2 regions of the Streptomyces asoensis genome follow, and region 1 is predicted to be linked to the other one. Evidence: riboswitches for the same ligand, from Rfam matches in the RefSeq annotation. Region 1 holds a riboswitch; the other holds the start of a gene.
The links. A riboswitch is a leader RNA that binds a small molecule or an ion and turns the genes downstream of it on or off. The one in region 1 is predicted to bind cobalamin.
Positions count from the first base shown of each region.

Region 2: linked by a shared signal. The riboswitch ahead of G9272_RS40625 (CbtB domain-containing protein) and the one ahead of metE (5-methyltetrahydropteroyltriglutamate--homocysteine S-methyltransferase) in region 1 are both predicted to bind cobalamin.

Region 1 is NZ_CP049838.1:8,865,626-8,880,356, reverse strand. Features, by position in the region: gene G9272_RS39500 (SpoIIE family protein phosphatase) at 1-1,241, shown strand, start outside; gene G9272_RS39495 (DNA-directed RNA polymerase subunit alpha) at 1,503-2,522, shown strand; gene G9272_RS39485 (dihydrofolate reductase family protein) at 3,172-3,816, shown strand; gene G9272_RS39480 (helix-turn-helix domain-containing protein) at 3,849-4,685, opposite strand; gene G9272_RS39475 (NADPH-dependent FMN reductase) at 4,798-5,394, shown strand; gene G9272_RS45605 (DUF4232 domain-containing protein) at 5,644-6,333, shown strand; gene G9272_RS39465 (sensor histidine kinase) at 6,469-7,662, shown strand; gene G9272_RS39460 (response regulator) at 7,693-8,385, shown strand; gene G9272_RS39455 (M1 family metallopeptidase) at 8,508-9,875, shown strand; gene G9272_RS39450 (ATP-binding protein) at 9,933-10,403, opposite strand; gene G9272_RS39445 (nuclear transport factor 2 family protein) at 10,610-11,062, shown strand; partial or broken gene G9272_RS39440 (DUF2083 domain-containing protein) at 11,121-11,498, opposite strand; partial or broken gene G9272_RS39435 (3-hydroxyacyl-CoA dehydrogenase family protein) at 11,503-11,796, shown strand; cobalamin riboswitch at 11,999-12,229, shown strand; gene metE (5-methyltetrahydropteroyltriglutamate--homocysteine S-methyltransferase) at 12,396-14,714, shown strand.
Region 2 is NZ_CP049838.1:9,137,639-9,152,369, reverse strand. Features, by position in the region: partial or broken gene G9272_RS40675 (IS5 family transposase) at 1-755, opposite strand, end outside; gene G9272_RS40670 (protein kinase domain-containing protein) at 818-2,395, opposite strand; gene G9272_RS40665 (MarR family winged helix-turn-helix transcriptional regulator) at 2,891-3,370, opposite strand; gene G9272_RS40660 (hypothetical protein) at 3,487-3,870, shown strand; gene msrA (peptide-methionine (S)-S-oxide reductase MsrA) at 3,977-4,489, opposite strand; gene G9272_RS40650 (PadR family transcriptional regulator) at 4,677-5,264, shown strand; gene G9272_RS40645 (NADPH:quinone reductase) at 5,261-6,241, shown strand; gene G9272_RS40640 (FAD-dependent oxidoreductase) at 6,252-7,337, opposite strand; gene G9272_RS40635 (MFS transporter) at 7,497-8,738, opposite strand; gene G9272_RS40630 (CbtA family protein) at 8,876-9,637, opposite strand; gene G9272_RS40625 (CbtB domain-containing protein) at 9,662-9,883, opposite strand; cobalamin riboswitch at 9,919-10,073, opposite strand; gene G9272_RS40620 (enoyl-CoA hydratase/isomerase family protein) at 10,175-11,221, opposite strand; partial or broken gene G9272_RS45615 (acyl-CoA dehydrogenase family protein) at 11,218-11,404, opposite strand; gene G9272_RS40610 (hypothetical protein) at 11,787-12,944, shown strand; gene G9272_RS40605 ((2Fe-2S)-binding protein) at 13,067-13,627, shown strand; gene G9272_RS40600 (FAD binding domain-containing protein) at 13,679-14,674, shown strand; gene G9272_RS40595 (xanthine dehydrogenase family protein molybdopterin-binding subunit) at 14,671-14,731, shown strand, end outside.

The sequences.
Region 1 (14,731 bases):
GCGTGGCCACCTTCTCCCGCCACCGACGCCCGGAACCCTTCGAGCAGGACGACCTGCTCCTGGGCGAGGAGATCACCGCGAGGGCCGCCGTCTGCATCGACAACGCCCGCCGCTACACCCGCGAGCGCCGCACCTCCCTCACCCTTCAGAGCAGTCTCCTGCCGCAACGGCTGCCGCCGCAGGCCGCCGTCGACGTCGCCTCCCGCTACCTGCCCGCCAGCACGCAGGCCGGCGTCGGCGGTGACTGGTTCGACGTGATCCCGCTGTCCGGCGCCCGGGTCGCGCTCGTCGTCGGCGACGTCGTCGGCCACGGCATCCAGGCCTCGGCCACCATGGGACGGCTGCGCACCGCCGTACGCACTCTGGCCGATGTCGATCTCCCGCCCGACGAACTCCTGACCCACCTGGACGACCTCGTCATCCACCTGTCCGCCGAGGCCGAACGCGCAGCCGACACCGACGGTGGCATCGGCGCCACCTGTCTGTACGCGGTCTACGACCCGGTCTCCCGGCGATGCACACTGGCCCGGGCCGGCCACCCCGTACCCGCGCTGACGACCCCGGACGGGACCGTGGAGTTCCTCGACGTCCCCGCAGGCCCGCCGCTGGGGCTGGGGGGCCTGCCTTTCGAAGCCACCGAGATCGAGTTGCCCGAGGGAAGTGTCCTCGCGCTGTACACGGACGGTCTCGTCGAAGCCCGTGGCCGCGACATCGACGAGGGCCTCAATGTCCTGCGTGCGACCCTGGCCCGGCAGAACCCGTCATTGGAAGACACCTGCGACACCGTGCTTCGGACGCTTCTCCCGGAACGCCCCACCGACGATGTGGCGCTGCTCATGGCCCGGACCCGAGCCCTGGACGCCGCCCATGTCGCCACCTGGGACGTGCCGTCCCACCCTGCCTCGGTCGCCGAAACCCGCAAGAACGCCTGCCGTCAGCTGGACCTCTGGGGCATGGACGAGGCCGCCTTCGTCACCGAACTGATCGTCAGCGAACTGGTCACCAACGCCATCCGCTACGGGGGAGCCCCCATCCAGCTCCGGTTGATCCGCGACCGCAACCTGATCTGTGAGGTCTCCGACGCCAGCAGCACCGCCCCCCACCTGCGCCGGGCACGCACTTTCGACGAAGGCGGCCGCGGACTCCTCCTGGTCGCCCAGCTCACGCAGAGCTGGGGTACCCGCCACACCTACAGCGGCAAGACGATCTGGGCCGAGCAGGAAATCCCCGCCTCCCCATGACGGTGCCGACCGCGTGCGAACCCTTGTGGCGCGCCGGACACGTGGGGCGGTTCAGCGACCACCGCCACGGACATCCCCAAGGCCGGCAGGGCCACACCTGTGTGGCAGCGGCAGGCGGAAGGGAGGCCCGAAGTCTCCTCGCCGGGTAAGGGAGACGGGCGGTTCGGCGTCTGCGGAGACCGTATCGCCCGTATCGCAAGTACCCTTCGTGGTGTCTACGGCGTCACATAGCGGGCGCCAAATCTCTGGAGGCAACACCACGTGCTGATCGCTCAGCGTCCGTCCCTCACCGAAGAGGTCGTCGACGAGTTCCGCTCCCGGTTCGTGATCGAGCCGCTGGAGCCGGGCTTCGGCTACACCCTCGGTAACTCCCTTCGCCGGACGCTCCTGTCCTCGATCCCGGGTGCGGCGGTCACGTCCATCCGTATCGACGGCGTGCTGCACGAGTTCACCACCGTGCCGGGCGTCAAGGAGGACGTCACCGACCTGATCCTCAACATCAAGCAGCTGGTCGTGAGCAGCGAGCACGACGAGCCGGTCGTGATGTACCTGCGCAAGCAGGGGCCGGGTCTGGTCACCGCCGCCGACATCGCGCCCCCGGCCGGTGTCGAGGTGCACAACCCCGACCTCGTCCTCGCCACGCTCAACGGCAAGGGCAAGCTGGAGATGGAGCTGACCGTCGAGCGCGGTCGCGGTTACGTCTCCGCCGTGCAGAACAAGCTGGTCGGTCAGGAGATCGGGCGCGTCCCGATCGACTCGATCTACTCGCCGGTTCTCAAGGTCACGTACAAGGTCGAGGCGACCCGCGTCGAGCAGCGCACCGACTTCGACAAGCTGATCGTCGACGTCGAGACCAAGCAGGCGATGCGTCCTCGTGACGCCATGGCCTCCGCCGGTAAGACCCTGGTCGAGCTGTTCGGTCTCGCCCGCGAGCTGAACATCGACGCCGAGGGCATCGACATGGGCCCGTCCCCGGTGGATGCCGCCCTCACCGCCGACCTGGTACTGCCCATCGAGGACCTCGACCTCACGGTCCGGTCGTACAACTGCCTCAAGCGCGAGGGCGTCCACTCCGTGGGCGAGCTCGTCGCCCGCTCCGAGGCCGACCTGCTGGACATCCGCAACTTCGGTGCGAAGTCCATCGACGAGGTCAAGGCGAAGCTCGCCGGCATGGGACTGGGCCTCAAGGACAGCCCGCCCGGATTCGACCCGACCGCCGCCGACGCCCTCGGTGCGGACGATGACCCGGACGCGGGTTTCATGGAGACCGAGCGATACTGAACGCTGCGCCGCGCCGGTCACCTCTGGTCGATCCGCAGCGGGCGCCCGAGGGCGTTGCCTGAGCTGGAGGCAGTCGGGGCGTTCGCAGGCGCGGCAGCCAGCCGATGGTCGCGACGGCGGCGGTGTGCACGGCGGTGACCGGTTCGGCGTCCATGAGCGCGAGCGGGCCGCCGCCGTGTTCGTCGAACAGGGCCACGACACCTCGGGCGCGCTGCCGCCTGTCCGGCCAGGCCCGGCGAAGACCGCCACCGGCTTGGCGGCCGGACCGAGGCCTGGAACGTGGCCGCCCGGCGCTCCCGCAGGGAGAGGTGGCCATACTCCCCGGAGCCACCCACCACTCCCTGCCCCTCACCGCCCCGAAGCACCTGAACGACCGGCTGACGGACTTCCTGGGCTGACAGTGCCAACCCTTACGGCCGCACGGCCGCACCTCTGCCCGCGGCTCTCGGTCGTCCGGATGGCCCGGCCCGGCAGAAACCCCGATCCTGGAAGAGCCTGGAAGAGGGGCGGACGCCCGCCCGGGGTGGTCACCGGTGCACCGGGCAAGGCGGTCGACGGGTACGAAACCGGGTGCCGTCGCAGCGATGAGTCTGCCGGCGCCCACAGGTCTACCTGCCGAACGAGACAACCGACTCATCGGGAGCACAGCATGGGCCTCATCCACATCGAGCTGTTCGCGACCCTCGACCTCGTCGGGCAGTCGCCCGGCGGCCCCGACGAGGACCCCGCGGGGTTCCCGTTCGGCGGCTGGCAGGCGCCCCTGCTGGACGAGACTGCCGGGGCGCAGGTCGGTGCCGCGTACGAGGGCACGGACGCCCTCCTGCTCGGCCGCCGGACGTATGACATCTTCGCCGCCTACTGGCCGCACCAGGAGGGCGGCGAGGACAACGAGATCGCCACGCTCTTCAACAGCGTCCCGAAGTACGTGGCCTCCCGTGGCAGGCCCGACCTCTCGTGGGCCGGGTCGACGCAGCTCGGCCCGGATCTGGCCGGCGCGGTGCGCGAGATCCGCGACCGGCACGAGCACGTGAAGGTCGTCGGGAGCCTGAACCTGGTGCAGACCCTCCTGCGCGAGAAGCTCTTCGACCGTCTCGACCTCTGGGTGCACCCGATCGTGCTGGGCGTCGGAAAGAAGGTGTTCGACGGTGGGGCGGTGCCCACGAACGTCACACTTCTCGAACCGCCGGCAGCCGGTCCGAAGGGCACGGTGTACCTGCGCTACGGGCTCGCCGAGGGCACGCCCGGGACGGGGGACATGAGCGCACCCGATCGCGGTGTCGGGCGCGACGACTGAAGCCGCCCCTATGGCGGAGTCCGTCACGGGGGTCACGAGATGGCCCGGAGTCGGCCGTGGGGCCGTTGGCGGAGTTGCTCGACGGCCTGAGCCGTCTTGTCGTCGTCGGGAAGGAAGACGACGAGTTGCTGTGCGTCCGAGGAGAGTTCGAGCGTCTCGCGGCGCAGCCGGAGTTCGTGTCCGGAGGGGTGGTTGAGCCGGAGGATGCCTCGTCGTGGAACCACGTGGCGGTTCCGGCGACGGGTGAAGTCGGGTCCGGCGAGGACCGTGAGCTGCGCGGTGAGCCATGCGGAGTTCTCGGCGGACGGCCCGAGCCACAGGTCGAATGCCTGCTCGTCGGCGATGTCGTCCCAGTCGGCGAAGAACGTACGGGCGCGGGCGTCGGTGAAGACGTAGTGGGTGAGATTCGGGGGGTCGATGTCGAGCAGTCCGGCTGCGCTGGTCACCGACTCGTATGCGCCGGTGTGGGCGAGGACGTCGCCCAGCCGGTTGGTGACCATCGCGATGCCCGGTTCGAGGAGGCGGAGCGTTTCCAGGACCGCCGGTCGCACATCCCGGCGCGGTGGTGCGGGCCGGGTGTGGGTGGGGCATTCGCCGCCGGTGATCTTCGCGAGGTAGCGCAGGTGCTCGCGCTCCGAGAGGTCGAGGCTGAGAGCGTCGGCGAGCGCGTGGATCACCGCCACCGAGGGACGGCGGTCCCGGCCCTGCTCGATGCGGGTCAGGTATTCGACGCTGATGCCGGCCCGCGCGGCGAGATCCAGGCGCCGCAGCCCCGGTGACCGGCGGCGGCCGCGATCGGGAAGCCCCAGCGACTGCGGCTGGATGCTGTCGCGCTTGGCCCGGACGAAATCCCCCAACGGCGTGCCCATGCGATGAGGATAGGACGCTGCCCGCTGCCCGCGCGGTGCTCAGCGTGGCCCTGCGGGGGCCAGCCTGAGCTCGGTCTGGCTTCGGTCACGGTGCGGCCTGATCGTGGCGGGCATGGACAACGACAAGCACAAGCTGGTGATCATCGTCGGGAGCGTCCGGGAGGGACGGTTCGGCCCGGTCGTCGCCTCGTGGATCGCCGAACAGGCGCGCCTGCACGCCGGTTTCGACGTGGACGTCGTCGATCTGGCCGAGATCGACATCCCGCTCACGCTGCCCGCGGCTTCGCCGAAGTACGCCGGCGACGACTACCCCCGTCCGGCCGCGATGGCGCCTTTGACGTCGGCGCTGGAGAGCGCCGACGCGTTCATCGTGGTCACGCCGGAGTACAACCACAGCTACCCCGCCTCGTTGAAGGCGGCCATCGACTGGCACTTCACCCAGTGGACGGCCAAGCCCGTTGCCTTCGTCAGCTACGGCGGCGCGGCAGGCGGCCGACACGCGGTGCTGCACCTGGAGAACGTGCTGACCGAGTTGCACGCGGTGACCATCCGCGACGGCCTGTCCTTTCCGAACTACTACACCGCGTGGCAGGACGGCCGTCCGCTCGACCCCCAGGCCCCCGGGTACGCCAAGACCCTGTTCGACCAACTGGCCTGGTGGGCAGGCGCGTTGCGCACGGCACGCGAGACCACCCCCTACCCCGCATGACGACGGGCGATGGGTGACGGACGGGTCCACCGGAGGTTGACCCTGTCGTCGGCGCCGGTCTACGCCGAGCTGCCGCTCGACGCCGGAAGTTGACGGAGGTACTGACTCTCTGCCGGACGCCGTCGGCACCCTCGTTCTCCTAGCCTCGGCATCACCGGGACGACGTTTCGGCGGACCGGAGTCGAGAGCGGCCGGCGCGGCCGGCCACGGGGGAACACCATGAATGCTGCTGTGTGCAGGAACCGCAGGATGTCCAGGAGCCCCAAGGGCTGGAAGTCCTGGGCCGTCGGGGCCGCGGCGGTCGGCGCGCTCCTCGCGTCCACGGCGTGCGAGCCGGGTGAGGCCGACGGCGCGGGCTCCACCGCCTCGGACCGGCCGAGCGCGACGAGCCCGGCGAAGCCGGGTGCGACCGGCTCGGCCACGCCCGGTTCGACGGGTTCGGCCACGCCGAGCGGCGGTTCGGGCGCCACCGGGGGCGGCGGCAGCGGTGCCGTCCCCGCCTGCGCCGCGGAGGACCTCTCCTTCGGCACCACGCTCGAGGACGGAAAGGGCGAGGTCCCCAAGCATCTCCTCATCACCGTCACCAACGCCGGCGACAAGAAGTGCAACGTCTACCACTACCCGCACATCTTTCTCGGTGACTACGCCGAGGCCCGGTATCCGATCGACGTGTACGAGGACAGCGACCCGAAGTCGGGGCCCGTCACTCTCGCTCCGGGTGACGAGGCGTACGCGGCGCTGCTCGCCTCCGGTGTCCCCATGGACCAGTACGAGACGAACTCGATCACCCTCCTCCTCCACGGCCGCGAGCTCGGCAGCGACGGAAGCGAGCCGATCGGCGTCGACCTGCCCCGCAAGGTCGCGTTCGACGACGGTGCCCGCGTCACCTACTGGACGACCGCTTCCGGGTTCGCCCTGGACTTCATCATGTCCTCCTGACGGACCTCGACCGGGACCACTTCCCGGTCACTGAGCTTCGCCTGCCCTGCCGGGGACGTCCCCGGCAGGGCAGGCGATCATCTGCAACTCTCGTAGGAGGCGGATCAGTTGAGGACCGTCGTCTACCATGTCCGGATGCCCGCGACGGAGGCCTTCCGCCCGCGCCCGGTCAACGTCGCCCTCGCCGTCGGTTTCGCCCTCGCAGGCTGCCTGGCCGGTGCCTTCTACCATCCGGCGCCCTGGCGGCCGTTCGATCTGTGGGCATATCTGCTCACCTTGCTGATCGCCCTGTCACTCGCTCTGCGGGAGAACCGGCCGTTCGGCGTGCTGGTGATCACGGCGGCCGGCTTCGCCGGATATCTGCTGCTCGGATATCAGCCCTCCCTCAACTTCTGGGTTCCGGCGGTCGCGTTCATCTCCGTCGCCGCCCGGGAAGGACGCGGCCGCATCGTGTGCGGTACCGCGCTGCTCTCGGCGGTCATCGCCCTCAGCGGAGTGTGCGGCCGGCTGCCCTGGCCCGTCGTGCCCGTGCAGGCCCTGATCGTGCCGGCCGTCGCCTTCACCGTCGGGCTCACCCAGCGCCGTCTCGCCGAACGCAACGCCGAGTTGCGGCGGCTGACCGCCCTGCTCGATCAGCAGCAGCGCCAGGAAGCCCGCCGGGCCGTCCTCGACGAGCGCTTCCGCATCGCGCGCGAGCTGCATGACACGATCTCGCAGCACATGACGATCGTGACTCTTCAGGCCGGGCTGGCCGAGTACGTGTTCTTCACCGATCCTCCCTCCGCCCGCAAGGCGCTCGGCACCGCTGCCGCGGCCGGACGGGAGTCGCTGGAGGAGCTTCGCCGACTGCTGGTCGTACTGCGCACCTACGATCTCGGCGGCGCATCCGGTCCCGAGCATCCGGCCGACCCGGTCCCCGACGACCTGCTGGCCGACATCGACCGCATTCCCGCGCTCGCCGAGCGGCTGGAGGCGGCCGGCCTGCATGTCGAGGTCCGGTTCGCGGGAGAGCGCAGGCCCCTGCACCCGGGGATCGAACTGTGCGCCTACCGTGTCGTCCAGGAAGCCCTCACCAACGTCGTGAAGCACTCCGGGTCGGCCACCGCCGAAGTGGCCGTCCGCTACCTGGACGACGAACTACGAGTGGCTGTTCTCGACCACGGCGGCCCACTTTCGGCCACATCCACCGCCGGGTCCGGACACGGCTTGATCGGAATGCGGGAACGGGCCAAGATTTGGCACGGCTCGCTGACAGCCGGTACGCGTCCGGAGGGTGGATTCCAGGTGCAACTCAGTCTTCCCCTGGGGCAGGACCGCAACGGCGGCTGATCCGTGACGTGAGCATCTGCGAGGAGCGCTGTGGCCCGCATCCTGGTTGTGGACGATCAGCATCTCATCCGCTCCGGCATCGTCACGCTTCTGCGCACGGTGGAAGGGCTCGGCCCGGTCGTGGAGGCATCGGACGGCGTCGAGGCCGTCGCCGCGGCACGCGAGCACCACCCGGATCTGATCCTGATGGACATCAAGATGCCCCGGCTCAGCGGCCTCGCGGCCGCGGAGCGCATTCTCGCCCTCGGTCTTGACCCGGCTCCGCGCATCGTCGTCCTCACCACCTTCGACGACGACGAGTTCGTCTACGCTGCCCTGCGCGCCGGATGCAGCGGTTTCCTGCTGAAGGACATGCCGCCGCAACAGCTTCTCAGCGCCGTCACGGCGACCCTCTCCGCCGATCTCCTGGTGGCCCCGGCCCACGTCCGGCGGCTCATCGAGAGGCACGTCGTCCACCAGCAGCAGTCGCGGGCCGAGACAGACTCGACGAGCATGCTCACGGGCCGCGAGGTCGAGGTGCTCGGGTTCGTCGCCAAGGGTCTCGCCAACGAGGAGATCGCCGAGCACATGTGCGTCAGCGAGTCCACCGTCAAGACACATCTGCACCGGCTGATGACCAAGCTCGATCTCCACAGCCGCGCCCAGGCGGTGGTGTTCGCCTACGAATCGGGCATCGTGCAGGTCGGCGGCAGGCCGATGCGGCCGGACACCCCCGGCGCGTGACGGTTGCCGCGAGACCTGGTGGCGTGGCCGAAAGGTCCACGCAGGTCTGCCCAAGTCCGTTCCGTGGCTGGCGTGTTGTGGCAGTATCGGCTGGCATGTCGCCGTTGGCCGTGTGGCCGTCCATGCCCCGTCGTCGTCTGTTCGTCGTGCTGCTCGTGCTGCTCGCGGCGGTCGGCGCCGGTGTGCATGAGGCCGGCGCGGCAGCCGGGCCAGGGGTGTCCAGTGCCGCGGCGACGCCCGATCGCGCTCGCTACGACGTGACTCTGCGCTCCGACGCCGACGGCGGCCACTGGAGCGGACGGCAGCGGGTGTCGTTCCGCAACACATCCGATCAGCCTCTGCGTGAGGTGTACCTACGGCTGTGGGGCAACGGCGAGGACAAGTGCGGCACACCCGGTGCGCCCGCCCCTGTCATCGTGTCGAGCGTGGAGGGTGGCACACCGGGGCGTCCCGCCGTGGATTGCACGGCCCTGCGCATCGCCCTGCCGAAGCCGCTCGCGCGCGGCGAGCGGACGTCCGTCGCCTTCGATGTCTCCGTCACCGTGCCCGACCGCAATGCCCGCTTCGGCCGTGAGGGCGCCTACCGCTTCCTCGGCAACGCGCTGCCGGTGCTCGCCGTGCACGACGCGAGGGGGTGGCACCTCGACCCGTACGTGGCGCTCGGTGAGAGCTTCTACGCGCTGACGAGCGACTTCCGAGTCCGCCTCGACCACCCGTCGACCCTGAAAGTGCCCGCGACCGGTCACACCCGGACCCTCCCCGGCGGCCCCGGCCGTACGGTCACCCTCAGCGTCGCGGACCGGGTGCGGGACTTCGCGTGGGCCGCGGGCCCGTTCCGCACGGCGACGCGGACCACGCCCGGGGGCGTGCGCGTGAAGTCGTACTGGACGCCCGACACCCCCGCCGCGGGCGTCCGTCTCAACGGCACGGACGCCGTCGCCGCGATCGACCGGTTCGGCCGGGAGTTCGGCCGCTATCCGTACGGCGAGATCGACCTCGTGATGACCCCCCGGTTCGGCGGCGGCATGGAGTACCCCGGCCTCGTCCTCCTCGGCACCACCGAGGAAGGCAGCGCCGTCGTCCATGAGCTGGCGCACCAGTGGTGGTACGGCATCGTCGGCAACGACGAGTACACCTCACCGTGGCTGGACGAGAGCTTCGCCCAGTACGCCAACGCCCGCTTCTACGGCTGGGAGACCAGCGACTGCTGGTCGGACGTCTACTGGCCCGACGACAACACCGCGCTGACCGCCTCGATGGCCTACTGGTCGCAGCACCGCGGCGAGTACCACCTCGTCTACACGGCCGGGCCCTGCGCCCTGGCCGACCTGGAACGCACCCTCGGCGCCGACACCATGGCACGGCTCCTCGAACGGTACGTCCAGGACCACTGGTACGGCGTCTCCACCACCGCCGACTTCAAGAGGGCCGCCCAGTCCATGACGGACGAGGACCTCCGCCCCTTCTGGGAGACCCACCGCATCCGGTGACGGCGTGCTCGACGCAGGTCGAGCCGCACGCGCGGCCGGAGAGGACCTGCCGCTGTGTCAGGTGCGGGTGGTGCTGTCGCGGGGTGTGGCAGCCAGGGCGATGCGGGCCGTGATGCGTTTGCCGACCGGTTCCTGCTCGATGAAGAGGTCCTCGGTGACGGCCTTGACGATCTCCATGCCGTGCTGGCCGATTCTGCCGGGATCGTTTGCCCGGGCCGCGGGAACGGTCGGGTCGCTGTCCCACACGACGACGTCCACCGCATGGGCGGTGAGGCGCAGTTCCATCAGGACGGGGCCGGAGGCGTACTTGTGGGCGTTGGTGACCAGCTCGCTGACCACGAGCTGAGTGAGGTCTCGCGCGCGTGCCGGATCGGGCAGGCGATGGTGGTCATGGGCCTGGTCGATGAAGGCGATGGCGTGGTGGCGGGCGTCTGCGATGCAGCCGTCGTCCGCGCCCAGGGCGTATCCGGCACGCATCAGGTGGCCGTCCAGCCCGGTACGGCCGTCGCCTCCGGCGTGGGATTCCACGTGTCTCGCCCTCACTCCCCCGGTCACGTGCGCCGGTACCCGCGATCGCGCCATGCATGCCACGGGATGCCGTTCGGCACAGCCGCCCGGGTCCATGCCGCCGTGGTGGTGGGGCAGATCCTCGGCGACCGCTCGGACGAAGCCCCGCCGAGGCCGACTTGCTGCGATCTTGACCTCAAGTGCGGTTGAGGGCAGACGCTTTGGCTATGACCACGCAGACGGATCACACCGAGATCAGCACGCTCATCAGCCGCTTCTTCCGAGCCCTGGACGAGCGGAAGTTCGATGGTGACTGGGCCCGTGGCTACCTCACCGACGACGTGCGAACGGTGACACCGATAGGCGCGGCCGACGGCGTCGAAGCGATGGCGCACGCCGAGGAGGCACTCGAGCGGTACGCCCGCACCCAGCACATCGCCTCCGATGTCCTGGTCGACGTCGAAGCTGCGGCGGGGAGAGCCACGGCGTCCTGGAACGCGTTGATGACGCACGTTCACCACGACGCCACGCTTCAGCAGCGCGGTGAAGGCGCCAACCCTCTCTTCACGGTGGGCGGCTACTGGGAGGCCGAACTCCGGCGCGTACGCGAGGGCTGGCGCATCAGCCGCATGTCCGTCCAGGCGATGTGGACCACGGGTCAGCCGCCCGAGCTCGCCTGACAGATCCAGCCGACACCGGTTGCATGAGGAAGGTCACGCGGCCGTCGCTCGGACGTGGTCATCCTTGCGGAAGTACCGGGTACGGCACGAACGTGGTGCTGTTCTGGTCGATCCGCAACGGCCGCCCGAGGGGTGGTGCGGCGCGCTGGGGGCGGTCGAGGCGTTCGCAGACGCGGCAGCCCATGCCGATGGGGGTGGCGGCGGAGGCGTTGGCGAGGTCGAGTCCGTCGGAGTGGACGAGCCGGTGGGCGTGGCGGATCTCGCAGCCGAGGCCGACGGCGAAGGTCTTGCCGGGTTCGCCCCAGCCGCCACGGTGCCGGGTGATCGCGCGGGCCGTCCACAAGTAGCGTTGTCCGTCGGGCATTTCGGCGACCTGGACGTGGATGCGGCCGGGCACGGCGAACGCCTCGTAGACGTTCCAGAGCGGGCAGGTGCCACACTTCGTCGTCAACGCGCTGCTCGTGCCGTATCTGCTGGCGGCCGTCCGGATGGCGGAGTCCGGCTTCGCCACCGCCGCCGACATCGCCGCCGGTATGGAACTGGGCTGCGCCCACCCCGTGGGCCCGCTGAAGCCGGCGGACCTGATCGGCCTGGACACCGTGGCCTCCATCGCGGAGTCCCTGTACGACGAGTTCAAGGAACCCCTCCACGCTCCGCCCCCGCTGCTCCGGCAGATGGTGGAAGCCGGGTTGCTGGGCCGCAAGACCGGCCGGGGATTCCAGGTGTACGGCCGGGACCGAGCACCCTGGCGCGACCGGGCCGAGAGGCCCGGGCCGTACCGCCGGTCGAGGGATCCGGCGGTTGTGCCCAGGCGACGGGCGGGAAGCGCGAGTGCGGCGCTTCCCGCTCTCCGCGCATTCCAAGCATGCCGAACGCGTGTTCCACCTCACCATCCGAATGCCGGACGTGATCCGCCGCACCAAAGGACTGCCCCCTAGGCTGGCGGGTGCAGCTGGTTCGCCCCGTCCGCCAGGCGGGATGCGTCGCAAGAGGGAACCCGGTGGAAATCCGGGACTGCCCCGCAGCGGTGAGCGGGAACGACGCCGTCATACGCACTGGACCCACGAACAGGGTCTGGGAAGCGACGGCCAGTAGGTGTCTCGTACGACCCTTGTACGACGAGACGTGCCCGTGAGTCCGAAGACCTGCCCGTTGCCCGCGCACGAAAGGACTCGTGCGCGGAGATCCCGGTGACCTCGTGGGCGGGTCGGCGTACATATCAGGCGGATGACCGCGCTGTGCCGCGCGAGGTCGGTTCCGTCCGGTTCGTCACCCCTTCGCGCTCGCGTCCCGTCCCGGGATCCCAGGGAGATGTCTCGCGAAGGAGATTTCCGTGACAGCGAAGTCCGCAGCCGCGGCAGCACGGGCCACCGTGTACGGCTACCCCCGCCAGGGCCCGAACCGGGAACTGAAGAAGGCCATCGAGGGCTACTGGAAGGGCCGCGTCACCGCCGACGCCCTCCGAACCACCGCCGCCGAACTGCGCGCCGCCAACTGGCGGCAGCTCGCCGACGCCGGCATCGACGAGGTCCCGACCGGCGACTTCTCGTACTACGACCACGTCCTGGACACCACCGTCATGGTCGGCGCGATCCCCGGCCGCCACCGCGCCGCCGTCGCCACCGATCCGCTCGACGGCTACTTCGCCATGGCACGCGGCACCCAGGACGTCGCGCCGCTCGAGATGACCAAGTGGTTCGACACCAACTACCACTACCTGGTGCCCGAGTTGGGCCCGTACACCGTCTTCACGGCCGATCCGGCCAAGCAGGTCGCCGAGCTCGGGGAGGCCCTCGCCCTCGGGCTGGGCGCCCGCCCGGTGCTGGTCGGCCCGGTCACCTACCTGCTGCTCGCCAAGCCCGCCCCGGGCGTGCCCGCGGACTTCGAGCCGCTCACCCTGCTGGACCGGCTGCTGCCGGTGTACGCCGAGGTCCTCGCCGACCTGCGCGCGGCCGGCGCCGAGTGGGCACAGCTGGACGAGCCCGCCCTCGTCCAGGACCGCACCCCGGCCGAACTGGACGCCGCCGCCCGCGCCTACCGCGATCTCGGCGCCCTCACCGACCGGCCCAAGCTCCTGGTCGCCTCCTACTTCGACCGGCTCGGCGACGCCCTGCCGGTCCTGGCCAAGGCCCCCGTCGACGGGCTCGCCCTGGACTTCACCGACGCCGCAGCCGCCAACCTCGACGCCCTCGCGGCCGTGGGCGGCCTGCCCGGCAAGCGGCTGATCGCCGGTGTCGTCAACGGCCGCAACGTCTGGATCAACGATCTGGAGAAGTCCCTCGCCACCCTCGGAACCCTGCTCGGGCTGGCCGACCGGGTCGACGTGGCCGCCTCCTGCTCGCTGCTCCACGTGCCCCTCGACACGGCCCTGGAGCGGGACATCGAGCCGCAGATCCGGCGCTGGCTGGCCTTCGCCCGCCAGAAGACCGCCGAAGTCGTCGCCCTCGCCAGGGGCCTGGCCCTCGGCACCGACGCGATCACGGGCGAACTGGCCGCGAACCGGGCCGACCTCGCCGCCCGGGCCAACTCCCCCATCACCCACGACCCGGCCGTCCGCGCCCGCGCCGCCGCCGTCAGGGACACCGACGCCCGCCGCTCCCAGCCGTACGCCGAGCGGGCCGCGGCCCAACGCGCCCACCTCGGCCTGCCCCTCCTGCCGACCACCACCATCGGCTCCTTCCCGCAGACCGGCGAACTGCGCACCGCCCGCGCCGACCTGCGCACCGGCCGGATCGACACCGCCGGCTACGAGGAGCGCATCAGGGCCGAGATCCAGGACGTCGTCTCCTTCCAGGAGAAGGCCGGACTGGACGTCCTCGTGCACGGCGAGCCCGAACGCAACGACATGGTCCAGTACTTCGCCGAGCAGCTCACCGGGTACCTGGCCACGGAGCACGGCTGGGTGCAGTCCTACGGCACCCGCTACGTCCGCCCGCCGATCCTGGCCGGCGACATCTCCCGCCCCGAACCGATGACCGTGCGCTGGACGACGTACGCCCAGTCCCTCACCGACCGCCCGGTCAAGGGCATGCTCACCGGCCCCGTCACCATGCTCGCCTGGTCCTTCGTCCGCGACGACCAGCCCCTCGGCGACACCGCCCGCCAGGTCGCCCTCGCCCTGCGCGACGAGGTCGACGACCTGGAGACGGGCGGGACTTCGGTGATCCAGGTGGACGAACCCGCGCTGCGCGAGACCCTGCCGCTGCGGACCGTCGACCGCCCGGCCTACCTGGCCTGGGCCACCGAGGCGTTCCGGCTCAGCACCGGCGGAGTGCGTCCGGACACGCAGATCCACACCCACATGTGCTACGCCGAGTTCGGGGACATCGTCCAGGCCATCGACGACCTCGACGCCGACGTCATCAGCCTCGAAGCCGCCCGCTCCCACATGCAGGTCGCCCGCGAACTCGCCGCGCACGGCTACCCGCGCGAGGCCGGACCGGGCGTCTACGACATCCACTCCCCCCGCGTCCCGAGCGCCGAGGAGGCCGCCGAGCTGCTCCGTACCGGCCTCAGGGCCATTCCCGCCGAGCGTCTCTGGGTCAACCCCGACTGCGGCCTGAAGACCCGCGGTTGGCCCGAGACCCGCGCCTCGCTGGAGAACCTGGTCGCCGCCGCCCGCACGGTCCGTGAGGAACTCTCCGCGCCCTGACGGCAGGCCGAGCGGCC
Region 2 (14,731 bases), 270 kb from region 1:
CAGGGCTTTGTTGTGCTTGAGCCTGTTGAAGCAGCGTTCGACGACGTTGCGCCGGCGGTAGGCCGCGCGGTTGAGCCGGCACCGGCTCTCGCCTCGCCGGATACGGCCGTTGATCTGGTCGATCCGCTCGGGGATGGCGGCCTTGATGCCTCGTCGGCGGAGATAGGTGCGGATCTTCGTGGACGAGTAGCCCTTGTCGGCGGCCACCAGTTCCGGCCGGGTGCGAGGACGGCCCGGCCCGCACCGCTCGATGCGGATGCGGGCCATGACCTGCTCGAACTGGGTGCAGTCGTTGACGTTGCCAGCGGTGAGGGTGAAGGCCAGGGGGCGTCCCCGGCCGTCGCAGGCGAGGTGGATCTTCGTGGTCAGTCCGCCGCGGGACCGGCCGATCGCCTCGCCCGGCCAGGGCCCCCTTTTCGGGCCCCGGCGGCATGCTGGTGGGCCCGCACGGTCGTGGAGTCGATGCATACGATCGACCAGTCGACGGCTCCCACGGCGTCGGAGTGCTGTTGGACGTGGGCGAGCAGGCGGTCCCAGGTGCCGTCCACCGACCAGCGGCGAAAGCGTTCGTAGACGGTCTTCCACGGCCCATAGCGCTCGGGCAGATCCCGCCAGGCCGCGCCGGTGGACAGCTTCCACCAGATCCCGTTCACCACTTGGCGGCGGTCCCGCACCGGCCGGCCCATCCGGGGAGGGGCCAGCAACGGTTCGATCACCGCCCACGACTCATCGCTCAGCTCATGACGACGCACCATGAACCGACCAACGAGCAAGCGACTTTGCGGACACGCCCTAGAGGGGGTGCGGAACGGCCGGCTCAGCTCTGCGTTCCCGCCGCCCAGAGCACGGTGTCGCCGGACTTGATCACCACGTTTCCGTCGGCCTGGAACACCAGGACCGCTCCCGGGTGCCCATTGGTCCGTGAGGCCCACACGGGCTGTCCGCCACTGTTGTAGACGACCAGGTTGCCGTCCGCCTGGAAGCGGGCGGTGTTGCCCTCGCCGCTGGTCATCGCGGCCCAGCGCGCCTTGTGGTCCTGGTCGTAGATCACAAGGTTGCCGTCCTGCTGCATGATCAGACTCCTGGCCCCGGTCCCCACGGACTCTCCGGTGGCCAGGTCGAACGTGGCCTGGACGACCTTGAGCGCCGCGTCCGCCTCCTCGGGCTGCCGGCTTTCCTGGGGCTCTTGGGACTGCCGGGTCTCCTGAGCCGAGGCGGACGGCGTCTCCCCCGCGGTCGCCGAGGCGGCCGAGCCGGACGGCCGTCCCTGCGCGGACGAGGAGGAGTCCGCCGAGGAACGCTGCGTACCGAAGTGGACGGCGGCCACCACGGCCACCACGACCGCGACCACCGCGACGGCCGCGGTCAGCAGCCAGGCGGGCCGAGGGCGCCGGCCGGGCTCTGCCGGGGCGGCGAGGACGGTGTCGGACCTCGTCGTCCTCGGGGCCGACTCCTGACCGGCGGAGGCCACGGTGGAGTGTTGTGCGAGGTCGACCAGAGTGCGCGCCGAATGCTCGACCTCGGTCAGTTCTCCGGCGAGGACCGTGGGGCATTCCTCGGACCAACGCCCGGTCCGGCCGCCCCTCTCCTCCAGCCATCCGCTCAGCCGGGTCGCCGTCGGACGCGCGGCCGGGTCCTTGGCCAGGCACGCGGTGAGCAGCGGCACCAACTCCGGGGGGACGCCCGCGAGGTCGGGTTCCTCGTGGACCACGCGGTACAGCAGGGTGGCCGCGGGGATCTGCTCCCCCGCGCGCGAGAAGGGGCCGCGTCCGGTCGCGGCGTACACCAGCGCGGCGGCCAGCGAGAACACGTCGGCGGGTTCGGCGGCGACACCGCCGACGGCCTGGTCCGGTGCGAGAAAGCCGGGGGAGCCCACAGAGACACCGAGGCGGGTGTGCCGGCTGTCGTCGGCGGCCCGTGCGACACCGAAGTCGATCAGCCGTGGACGGTCGCGTGCCAGCAGGATGTTCCCGGGCTTGATGTCCCGGTGCGCGAGGCCGGCCTGATGCACGGCCTGTACGGCGCCGCACAGTTCGGCGGCGAGTGAGAGCAGCGCGGTCTGCGGCAACGGACCATGGGCCGCGACCCATTCGGCGAGCGACGGCGCGGGCACGTACTCGGTGGCCAGCCACTGCGGGCTCTGGCCCGGGGCACTGTAGTCCACGACGGTCACGGTCCACGGGGAACGGACGCGGTCGCTGTTGCGTATCTCGCGGGCGAACCGCTCCTCGAACCCCGGCTCGGAGCTGAGGTCGTCTCGGATCGTCTTCAGCGCGAGCAGCCGGCCCGAACCCGTACGGGACAGGAACACCTGCCCCATACCGCCCGCACCCAGCCGGCCGAGTAGCGGATAGCCGCCTATGGACGTCGGATCCGAAGGCTGAAGGTTGTTCATGACGACTGTTCCCCGGAAGTGTGCGTCAGCGCTCGAACCCACGCGCTGGGCCTTCGCTTGCGTGCTGGTGAGCAGGGTGCTCCGCGTCCGCAAGTATGCCGGACGGGTTCACCCTGTGCGTTTCTCGCCAACTCTCCGACGTCGAGCAGAAGTTGTGCCCGGCCGGGTGCTCCCGGAACCGTCGGCCCTGGCCGCGAAGAACCGCAGACATGGTGAAACCGGCACTTATCAGTACGACAACCGGAGACGGCCCGGCCTCCCCCACCCGGTCCGGGCACCGGATTCCGGGTGACACCGGCGCGGCAGGACATCTGCGCATCACTCGCGTCCCGCCCGGCTCCCGCCCTTGTGCCCCGGAGCTTCCCCGCTCCTGCCCTTACGGACCCGGACTTCACCCCTCAGGCTTCCCCGAGGTTTCCCGCGGCTGCCCTCGGGCCTCTTCCGTCGGCTGCGCCGCATTCGGCTCGCCGGCCACCGCCCTGCGGACGGCACGGTTCAGCGCTCGCGCTCCTCGGCCACCGCCGCTTCATAGGCGCGCAGGGTGTCGACGAAGAGGCGTCGCTGTGCCGGCGCCAGCGGGGTCAGCACACGGCGCCAGGCCGTGGCGCCGGGGGCGAGCCAGGCGGCGATCGCTTCGTGCTGGTCGGGGGCGATGGCCACGATCCGGCGACGCCGGTCGGCCGGGTCCTCCCGCCGGTCGAGGATGCCCTTCGCGCTCAGGTCCCCGACCATCAGGCTGGCCGTGGTGGGCGCCACCTCCAGCCGCGCGGCCAGTTCATTGACGGTCATGGGGCCGTCGAGCAACAGGCAGGACAGCAGGGAGAGGTGACGAGGCGCCAGCGACTGCGCTTCCAGTGCCTCGGGCACGGGGATGCGCTTCACCCGGCTCACCATCCTCGGCATGAGCAACAGGAGCTCGCGCACCGCGGCGTCCACCTCACCCGCCCCGGCCTCGCGCCGCGCGGATCCGGCCATCTCACACCCCTCGCCATTTACCTTTGACAGCAAAGATGTTTTGCTTGCAAAGACATCCACAGCCGACCTGCCCGCCACCGCAGGCGCGGACCACAGGCACGAACGGAGATTCCACCATGCCCCACTTCACCGTGCACATCAGCGAGACCGCCCTCGACGGGAAGGCCGAAGAGGGCCTGATCCGCGGGCTCGCGGACGCTGTCGGATCGGTCTACGGAGAGCAGTTCGGCCGCCTGGTCGCCGTCGACCTCGTCGGCATTCCCCAGCACCGGCGGGGCATCGGCGGGGCGCCGACCGACGGGACCGCCCCGAACATCACCCTGAGCCTGCGCGAGGCGGCCTACCGGCACCCGGACGTGCCGGACGCGCCGGCGCGCCTGATCACCGCGATCACCGACGCGGTGGCCGGCGTACTCGGCGAGCAGGTACGGCATCAGGTGGCGGTCGGCCTGCCGGCCGTCCCCGAAGGGCGCTCCGGCATCGGCGGCCAGGTCGCCTGACCCGCCGGTGAAGCCCGAAACTCGCCGTCCTGCCTCACGTCCGGTACGCCGGACGTCCTGCACGCCGAGGCCCCGGAGCAGAGGTCTGGGGCCTCGGCGGAGTGGTTCAGCCCTGCGTGCGGGCCGGAAGTCGCCATCCCGGGCGCGGGAAGTGGCAGGTGTAGCCGTCGGGGTAACGCTCCAGGTAGTCCTGGTGCTCGGGCTCGGCCTCCCAGAAGGGGCCCACCGGCTCGACCTCGGTGACGGCCTTGCCCGGCCACAGTCCGGAGGCGTCCACGTCCGCGATGGTGTCCTCGGCGATCCGCTTCTGCTCGTCGTCCACGTAGTAGATCGCCGAGCGGTAGCTGAGGCCGATGTCGTTGCCCTGGCGGTTCTTGGTGCTCGGGTCGTGGATCTGGAAGAAGAACTCCAGGATCGTGCGGAAGTCGGTCTTCTCGGGGTCGAAGAGGATCTCGATGGCCTCCGCGTGGGTGCCGTGGTTGCGGTACGTCGCGTTCGGTACGTCACCCCCGCTGTATCCGACCCGGGTCGCCGTCACGCCCGGGAGCCTGCGGGTCAAGTCCTGCATCCCCCAGAAGCATCCGCCCGCAAGCACGGCCCTCTGCGTCTGCGCTGCCATCTCAGCACCTTCCGTCTCTCTCGCCTCGGCCACTTGCGTTGCTCGCTCGCACACCGTCGACGTCCCAGCCTCTGTGGATACAACAGCACGTGAGAGGTCTGAACAATTCCGTGCCCGCCCCGGTTCCACTGGTCACATCGATTCGATGCACATATCGATTCGATGTGAATCGTGAGACGATGGTCCCATGCTCGAACTAGCGATACTGGGCTTCCTCGCCGAAGGCCCTCTGCCGGGTCATGAGCTGCGCCGCAAGGTCTCCCAGCTGATCGGCTACACGCGCCCCGTCAGCGACGGCAGCCTCTACCCGGCGATCAACCGGCTCGCCAGGGCGGGACTCCTGGTGCGTCAAGCGGATCCTCGGGCCGGCGCCGCCCGCTTCGTGCTCAGCCTGACCGAGGCCGGACACACCGACATGCTGGAGCGCCTGCGTACACCGGCAGACCACGAGATCACCGACTTCACCCGGTTCTTCGCCCTCCTGGCCTTCCTCTCCAAGCTCCCCGACGTGTCGGAACAGCACGCCGTGCTGCGCCGCCGCCTCGCCTTCCTGGAGGAACCGGCCGGCTTCTTCTACGACGGCGGGAGACCGCTGCGCGCCGAGGAGGTCGACGATCCGTACCGTCGCGGCGTACTGCTCACCGCCCGCGCCGTCAGCCGCGCCGAGCGCGCCTGGCTCCGCGAGGTCCTCGGCGAGGAGCCGCTCGAGAACGACCCCGCCCCCGGCGAAGCCGACGAACCCACCGCCCGCACGACTACGGGAGATGCCGCATGATCGCGTCCTGGTACGACGGACAGGGACCGGCCGCCGACGTCCTGCACGTAGGCGAGTTGCCCGACCCCCGGCCCGGCCCCGGCGAGGTCCGCGTCCGCGTGACCGTCTCCGGGATCAATCCCGGAGACACCAAGAAGCGGCGTGGCTGGCTCGGCTCCTCGATGCCCTACCCCCGCGTGATCCCGCACAGTGACGCCGCCGGTGTGGTCGACGCTGTCGGGAGCGGAGTCGAGGCCCGCCGCGTGGGTCAGCGGGTGTGGGTGTACGGCGCCCAGTCCTACCGGGCCTTCGGAACCGCCGCCCAGTACACCGTCGTACCCGATCAGCAGGCCGTCCCGCTGCCCGACCACCTCGGCGACGAACTGGGCGCGAGTCTGGGCATCCCCGGTATCACCGCGCACCGCGCCGTATTCGCCGACGGGCCGGTCGACGGGAAGATCGTGCTGGTGCACGGAGTGCTCGGCGGCGTCGGATCGCCGGCCGCCCAGCTCGCCCGCTGGGGCGGCGCCACCGTCATCGGCACCGTACGGCGCGGCGGTGACCTGGACCGGGTCGACCCGGCCGTCGTCCCGCACGCCGTCGCCCTGGACTCCGGCGACCCCGCGGCGGCGATCCGCGCCCACGCGCCCGACGGTGTGCACCGCGTCGTCGAGGTGTCCCTGTCGGCCAACGCGGACCTGGACAACGCGGTCACCGCGCTCGATGCCGTCATCGCCGCCTACGGAACCCACGCCGACCGCACCGAACTGCCGTTCTGGCCCCTGCTGTTCAACAACGTCACCCTGCGCCTGCTCGGCAGCGACGACTTCCCCGCCGCGGCGAAGCGGCAGGCCGCCCGCGATCTGACCGCGGCGGCCGCGGCCGGTGCGCTCACCGTCGACATCGGCGACCGCTTCCCGCTGGCGGACATCGCCGAGGCTCACGACCGGGTGGACGCGGGCGGGCGCGGCCGGGTGCTGGTCACCGTCCCCGGCTGACCGAAGAGGCTCAGTGGCGTCCCAGGCGGAAGCGGGGATGCGGCTCGGCGCGGCCGGTGGCGAGGTCGGCGGCCATCGCGCCGATGAGCGGCGCGAACTTCGCGCCGTGTCCGGAGCACGGGGAGACGATGACGAAGGGGCCGTGGCGGTCCAGGACGAAGTCCTCGTCCGGGGTGGTGGTGTAGAGGCAGGTCGCCTCGGCGACCGGATCGGGCTCGAGGCCCGGGAGGCGGTCGCGCACGAAGCCGCTCACCCGCGTCCGCGACGACGGGTCGACGACCCCGCTGCGGGTGCGGGCGGTGGCCGGGGTTCCGCGGTCGTGCTCGGCGACCTTGACCGCGGGGAGCGGGCCCCCGTCGCTTCCGGACGGCAGGCCGTAGAGGTGCAGCGCCCCGTCCCAGATCAGGGTCGGCCACCCGACGGACGGGTCCCGCTGCCGGAAGTGGAAGACCTGCTGCTGGGTCACCGCCAACGGCGGCAGGGCGAGAGGCAGTTCGAGATCGGGCAGCCAGGCGCCGGCCGCGATCACCACCGTGTCGGCGACGATCTCGCGGCCGTCGTCGGTGCGCAGGCGCACCTTCTCGCGCCCCCGGACGTCGATGCCGGTGACGCGGGTGCCGATGATCGTCTGCGCTCCGTGTTCGATCGCCCGCCGTACGCAGGCGCCTACGGTCCGGTCGGCGTCGACCACGCCCGCGTCCGGGTGGTAGAGCACCGGACCGGTGATGCGGATGTACGGCCAGCGCTCCGCGGCGGCTTCCGGGCCGAGGAGTTCGTGGGGTACTCCGGCCGCACCGAGGAGATCGGCGATCTCCTTCGGGTCGTGGTCCTCGCCCATGTCGAGCCCACCGGTCGTGCGCAGCAAGGGAGTCGAGCTGTCGTCCTCCAGCTCCCGCCACTGCTCGTACGCCTGTCCGGTCAGCCGTACGTAGAAGGGGTCGGCGTACGCCCGCCGGAAGATCCGCGAGCTGCCGTGCGAACTTCCGTGCCGGTGGCCGACGTCGTACGCGTCGACGAGCGTGACCTCGTGGCCCCTGCGGGCCAGTTGCCAGGCGGTGGCCGCGCCCATGAGTCCGGCGCCGACGACGGCGATCACAGTCCCTCCCCGGGGATTCGGTCGGTGCCCGCGAGCGGAAACGCGGGCCATGGCAGCAGACTCGATCGTAAGGGCGGCCAGGCCCTCGGGTTCCAGGCGGAGGTGGGCCTCACCGCAGGCGAGAAGCCGTCGAACCGAGACGGTGGCGCGGCGAGGCCCTCAGCCCGCGGACGCCCGGTCCTGGCCGAGCCGGAGGTCGGTGGTGTCGTCGGTCTCCGACCGGTCCGGTCGACATGCGGCGACGATCATCACGGCGAGCCCGCTCAGGACGATGGCGGCGCCGACGTACAGCGGAGCCCGGTAGCCGAGGCCGGCGCTGATGGCGAAGCCGCCGAGCCAGGCGCCCAGGGCGTTGCCGATGTTGGACGCGGACACGTTGGCGCCTGCGGCGAGCGGCACCCCGCGGGCGTGGTCGGTGACGCGGGTGATCATGCCGGGGACGCTCGCGAACCCGAACAGCCCCGTCAGGAAAACCAGGACCACCGACGCGGCGGGGTCGGCGGCCAGCAGCCCGAACCCGGTGAGCGTGACGGCGAGACCGGCCAGGGAAGCGATCAGAGTGAGGTCGCGATTGCGGTCGGCGGCTCGTCCCCCGACGATGTTGCCGACCACGAGGCCGCTGCCGTACACGACGAGCAGCCAGGCGACATCCGTGCTGGAGAAGCCGGTGACCCGGGTGAAGGTGTACGCGAGATAGCTGAACGCGCCGAACATCCCGCCGTAGCCGAGCGCGGTGGCGGCAAGGGTCAGCCAGACCTGTGTCGACCGGAAGGCACGAAGTTGGCTGCGCAGCTCGTCCGCCCGACCGGTGGCCGGGCCGGAACCCTCGGAGGGAGGCGGCCGGTCCGCGGCGCCGGCCCAGCCCGGTACCAGCACGGCGATGGCGACTGCGGCGACGACGCCTATGCCGGTGATCGCCCAGAACGTGGCGCGCCAGCCCCAGCGTTCGCCGACCAGGGCGCCGAACGGTACGCCCAGCACGTTCGCGACCGTCAGCCCGGCGAACATCACTGCCACCGCCCGTGACGCCCGCTCGGGGGCGGCCATCCGCCGTGCGACGAGCGAGCCGATGCCGAAGAACGTGCCGTGGCACAGCGCCGCGACCACGCGTCCGAGCATCATCAGCGGGTAGTTCGGTGCGACGGCGGACAGCAGGTTGCCGACGACGAACAGCGCCACCAACCCGGTGAGAACCGCCTTGCGGGGCAGCCCGGCCGTAGCGGCGGTCACCACGATCGCGCCGACCGCGACCGTCAGGGCGTACCCGGAGATCAGCCAACCCGCCGCGGCCTCGGACACCGCGAGACTCCGGCCGACTTGCGGGAGCAGCCCCGCGATCACGAACTCGGTCAGGCCGATCCCGAAACCACCGAGAGCGAGCGCAACGAGTCCTGCGGGCATCTGCCGTGTACTGAGGGCCGGTTGGATGTCCATCGCACCATCTTCGCCGACTGCCGATCCGGCGTCGGCCCACGAACGCGAGAGGGGCCCCCGGATGGTTCCGCGGGCCCTCTCGTCGGGTCGTCGTGCCGGTCAGCTCACTGTGAGGCGGCCACCGGCGTGCCCGCGGACACCGTGGCGGGCTTGGGGTGCAGCAGCCGTTCGGCCAGTTCGCCGAAGACGAGGCCGAAGCCTGCCCAGAGCGTGACCTGCATGGCGAGGGCGGACAGGCGGAACCGCCACAGCAGTGCGGCCGGGAAGTCGCTCGGCACCTCGTTGACCGTCGGCAGGAACCCGTAGGCCAGCCCGATGGCGAGCACGAAGCCGAGGACGGCGACGACGGTGGCGTTCCAGGTGCCCAGCCTCGGCGCGAGCCGCTTGCCCAGGATCACCGCGGCGACCGCGAGCAGCACGCTGAGCACCATCATCAGGAAGTACAGCGTGGTGCGCTTGCCGATGGTGTCGCCGTCGCCGACCGCGGGAGGGTTCGCCGGGTACTTCAGGAACGGCACGACGTACACGGCGAGCAGGGCGGTCCCCGACAGCAGAAGTGCCGTGGCCCGCGGGGTGAAGCGGCCGACGCGGCCGAGGGCGAAGCAGAAGGCGAGGGCGGCGATGCCGCCGAAGGCCACCCCGTAGATCAGCACGCCGGTGGCGAGGCCGGCGGTGGACTGGAGGCTGCGGGAGACGAGTTCCACCTCGTGGTGCTCGTGGCCCGCCGCGTGGGACTCCTCGAAGCCGATCGCGCTGTCGACGTTCGGCTCACCGAGGAAGTAGGCGACGATCAGGGCGAGCACGCCGGCACCGAGGCCGGCGAGCATGCCCCGCACGAGCAGGTTTCTTACCGTTGCGGAGTTCATGAGTGTGCTGGGGTTCCCCTCGGGTCAGTGGCAGGGGAAGCCGAGCAGGTGGCGGGCGTCGTGCACCCACTCGTGAACGTCCTCGCCGGAGACGACGGCTGTCGCGCCCTGCTCCGCGCCGACGAAGTACAGCAGGACCAGCATCAGGACGCCGAAGAAGACCGCCCAGGGGGCGATGTCCTTCAGCGGCAACTTGGCGGGTACGACAGGCGTGGTGGTAGTCGGCTGGGCGACATGCTGCGCCATGGCAGGACCTCCTCTGGGAGTTCGCGTCCCATCTCGGTGGTGCACATGACGACGGCCACGGGTCTGACTCGCGGTGTGTGCCCCTTCGGGGTACACCGTCCACAGTGGCGCGACCGTGCCGGGTTCTCACCGGCTTCCGTCTCGCCGTCGTCGATATCAGAGCGACGGTACCGCGTGTCGGGCCCCTGGCCAATACCGCCCCACCTGGCGTGATTCCGCTCGCCACGGCCAGGTGGCCCAGATCACCACGGCGGTCCTGCTCTCCAGCGGGTCTGCGCGGGTGGTGTCGGGTCAGGCGAGACCGAGTTCGCGCGCGCCGAGCGGGGCGAAGAAGCGCTCCACGTCGGCCGTTGTGACCTCGGCGAGGGTGGCCGGCGACCAACGCGGGTCGCGGTCCTTGTCGACGACCTGGGCGCGGATGCCCTCGACCAGGTCGGGCGTGGTCAGGGCCGCGCAGGAGACGCGGTACTCCTGTTCCAACACCCGTTCCAGCGAGCCGAGCCGCCGGGCACGGCGCAGGGCGGCCAGGGTGACCTTGAGCGCGGTGGGCGACCTGGCCAGCAGGGTCTCCGCGGTCTCCTTCGCCGTCGGGTCGCCGTGGGCGAACAGCCGTTGGACGATCTCCTCGACGGTGTCGACCGCGCAACAGGTGTCGATCCACTCCCGGTGGCCGGCCAACCCGCCCGCCGGCAAGGGCTGTTCATGACGGTCCAGGGCTTCCCGTACGGGCAGGTCGGCGAGGTCGTCGATGAACTGCCGGAGCGACACGGACGGTACGTAGTGGTCGGCGAGCCCGCACAACACGGCGTCCGCGGCGCCGATCTGCGCACCCGTCAGGGCGAGATGGGTGCCCAGTTCACCCGGGGCGCGGGCGAGCAGGTGGGTGCCGCCGACGTCCGGCACGAAGCCGATGCCGGTCTCGGGCATCGCGATCCTCGACCGCTCGGTGACGACCCGGACGCTGCCGTGCGCGGAGACGCCGACACCGCCTCCCATGACGATGCCGTCCATCAGGGCGACGTAGGGCTTGGGGTAGCGGGCGATGCGGGCGTTGAGGTGGTACTCGTCGCGCCAGAAGGCGGCCGAGGCGGTGCCGTCGTCGTCGCGGGCGTCGTCGTGGACGGCGCGGATGTCGCCGCCCGCGCACAGGCCGCGCTCCCCCGCGCCGGAGATGACGACGGTCTCGACGGCCGGGTCGCGCTCCCAGAGCGTCAGCGCGCCGTCGATGCGGCGCACCATCGTGTGGTTCAGGGCGTTGATGGCCCTCGGTCGGTTGAGCGTGATGTGGGCGGCTCGGCCGGTGGTGTGCAGCAGGACGGGGTCCTCGATGTCGTTCATCCGGATGCCTCCGTCAGGCCGCGGGCCACGTTGACGCGCATGATCTCGTTGCTTCCTTCCAGGATCCGCTGGACGCACAGGTCATGGACGATCTTCTCCATGCCGTGCTCGCGGAGGAAGCCCCGGTCTCGTGGAGACGGGAGGCCGGTCGGTCACCGAGCATCCGGTGTGGGTGGCACACCGGGCACGCGGACAGGGCCCGCCCCGACGCGGATGGTGGGCGAGCCCTGTCCACCGGGTCCGATTCTCGGGTCCCGGAGGCCGGCGGGCCCATGAGTGCGAGGGCGCCGGCCGTGGTGAACGGCGCACACCCCGTACGAGTGGCGCACACCCCCCGCACGGACCGTCGGCTCGCGGGCCGGATCCGGACGCGTGACCTGTGTCGTGCCGGGGAAGGCGCATCCCGGCGGGGCGCTTCCGGGTGCCCGCGCCACCGACCCGCTTGATCGCGCACCCCCCGCGGCGAGCGATACTGGCCTTCGTACGTCGTCGCCACGTCGTCACCGCCCTCACGAATGGACTCACCCACATCTCCGCGACCGTTCCGCCCACGACGCCCTCCACGGTGTGGCAGACCCGTGGCCGTCACACCGGCCCCGCCGCTCCGGACGTCCTGCGCAAACACCTCCAGGCACTCAAGGACGCCGAGACCGTCCAGGACTTCATGGAGCTGCCCGACACCGACACCCCCGAGGGGGAGACGGCCTTCGAGGCCCGGTGGCTGGTCGCGGAGGAGGTGACCGTCCGTGCCCGGCTGAGGCTCGCCGAGTGGTCGGGTCCGGGCCAGGAGTGGACGCTGACGGCGGAGGCGGAGCGGCCGTGGGACCAGCGGTGGCCGTCGCCCGCCGGCATGTTCTGGTCCTGGGAGGCGGACACGCCGTGGGGCAACGAGACCGTCACCGGTGAGCGGTTCCTCGCCACCAACCCGCTCCCGGCGGACGACAAGGAGCTGCGGCGCGTGCTCCGGGGCGCCCTGCGCGACGCCTGGACCGTCCACCTCGTCGTGCACGAGGCCATGACGCCGGACGAGCGGGGCCGACGGTCGCTGGTTCCGCTGCTGCCGCCCGGTCTGCACCACCGGGTCATCGAGCACCGCGCGGCCCCGCACCAGCTGCGCACCGTGAACTGGGCCCTCAAGGAGTCCGGGGTGGAGGTGCCGCGCGGCGGGGCGCTGGTGCTGCCCGGCACTCCGGCTCCGGCCGACTACGACGCCGTCGACTACTCGGTGCGCAGCGTGTTCCTGGACGGCACGCACCCCACCGAGCTGCTGGAAGCGGTACGACGCTTCGCGGCACTGCCCAGGCCGCTGCCGGAGGACGCCGACGCCGCGCTCACCGCACTGCGGGAGGAGTGGCAGCTGCTGACCCCGGAGGAGGAGCTCGCGCGGGAACGCGAGCTCGTGGCGATGTACAAGGAGGCACTGGAGGCGATGACGGAGTCCCGGGACCTGTACCGGGAGGCCGCCGAGCACGCCCACGAGGCGCTGGCCGCGTTCCGGGAGGCGGCGGCCGAGGCCGGGGAACCGCGGCAGGCGCCGGCCAGGAAGAGCGGCTCGCCGTTCCAGCAGCTGGGCCGGACCCTGGAGCGGTTCAAGGAGACGACGAAGGGCCTGCGCCCGATGGCGTCGGCCACTCCCGCGGCTCGGGTCGAGTCGCCGGACCAGGACCGCACCACGGGCGCAACGGGCACCGGCGGCGACGAGCCCGAGGTGACCGACCGGTAGGCGCCGGTCGGCGGCCGTCAGGCGCCCGTGCCCGAATTGCCTCGTACCGGGACGTGTCACACGCCCCACTCTGGATACGCGGTCCCCACGGCACCACGGACCGCCCCGGAAGGGACCAGGACATGGGCAGCGAGCACGGCCCCCGGTCATCGCCCCACCGATCCGACACGACGCTGCGCGTCAACGGCAAGCCGCACACCCTCACCGTCGACCACCGGCGCGTGCTGCTGGACGTGCTGCGGGAGGATCTGGACCTCACCGGCGCGAAGAAGGGCTGCGACCACGGTCAGTGCGGCGCGTGCACGGTCCTCGTCGACGGGCGGCGCGTCAACAGCTGTCTGCTGCTCGCCGTCGCCCTGGACGGCAGCGACATCACGACCGTCGAGGGCCTGTCCGGCGACGGCGAGGATCCGCATCCGCTCCAGCGGGCCTTCCTGGAGCGCGACGCCTTCCAGTGCGGGTACTGCACGCCCGGACAGATCTGCTCGGCGGTGGGCGCGCTCGCCGAGGCGGAGTCGGGCCATCCCTCGCACGTCACGGACCCGGCGGCGCCCTCCGGACGACCCGTCGTGCTGGACCGGGACGAGATCCGCGAGCGGCTCAGTGGCAATCTCTGCCGCTGCGGCGCGTATCCACGCATCGTCGACGCGGTCGAGGACGTGACCGGGGCGGGCAGCACATGACCGGGCCGGCTGCCCAAGGGCACGACCGGGGCAACCAGAGGACGTGATCCGGTGGAAACCTTCGCCTACGTACGGGCCGGCAGTCTCGCGGAGGCCGCCGAGGCCTTCGCCGCGCACCCGGGCGCACGCTATCTGGGCGGCGGCACCAACCTCGTCGACCTGATGAAGCTCGGCGTGGAACGGCCGACCGCCCTCGTCGACGTCACCCGCCTGCCTCTGGACGAGGTGACGGAGCTGCCGGACGGGTCGCTGCGGATCGGCGCCCTGGTGCGCAACAGCGACCTCGCGGCGCATCCACGGGTGCGGGACCGCTACCCCGTGCTCTCCCAGGCGGTGCTCGCCGGCGCCTCGGGCCAGCTGCGCAACGCCGCCACGACCGGCGGGAACCTGCTCCAACGCACCCGTTGCCCCTACTTCCAGGACGTCTCCAAGCCGTGCAACAAACGGGAGCCGGGCAGCGGCTGCGCTGCCCTGGACGGCGTGCACCGCGACCACGCGGTGCTCGGGCACTCAGAGCACTGCATCGCCACCCACCCGTCGGACATGGCCGTGGCCCTGGCCGCGCTGGACGCCGAGGTCGAGCTGTACGGCACGGCGGGCGTGCGCCGGGTGACGGCGGCGGAGTTCCACCGGTCGCCCGGGGAGGAACCCGAGCGGGACACCGTGATCGAACCCGGCGAGCTCATCACCGCCGTCCTGCTGCCGGCCGCCAGGGCCGGGCTGCCGTCCGCGTACCGCAAGGCGCGCGACCGGGCCTCGTACGCCTTCGCGCTGGCCTCCGTCGCCGTGGTCCTGGAGGTCGCCGACGGTGTCGTCGCGCAGGTGGGAATCGCTTTCGGGGCGCTGGCGCACCGCCCGTGGCGGGCCCGGCGGGCCGAGGAGGCGCTGCTGGGCGCGGCTCCCACCCGGGCGGCCTTCGAACGCGCCGCCGAGCTGGAGCTGTCCGAGGCCCGACCGCTGCGTGACAACGCGTACAAGGTGCCGCTGGCCCGCAACCTCGCCGTCGACGTCCTGACGCGGCTCGTACCGCACGAGGAGGACTCATGACCGCCGTGGGCGCTCCCGCCGAGCGCAGGGAGGGCCGGGAGAAGGTCACCGGAACCG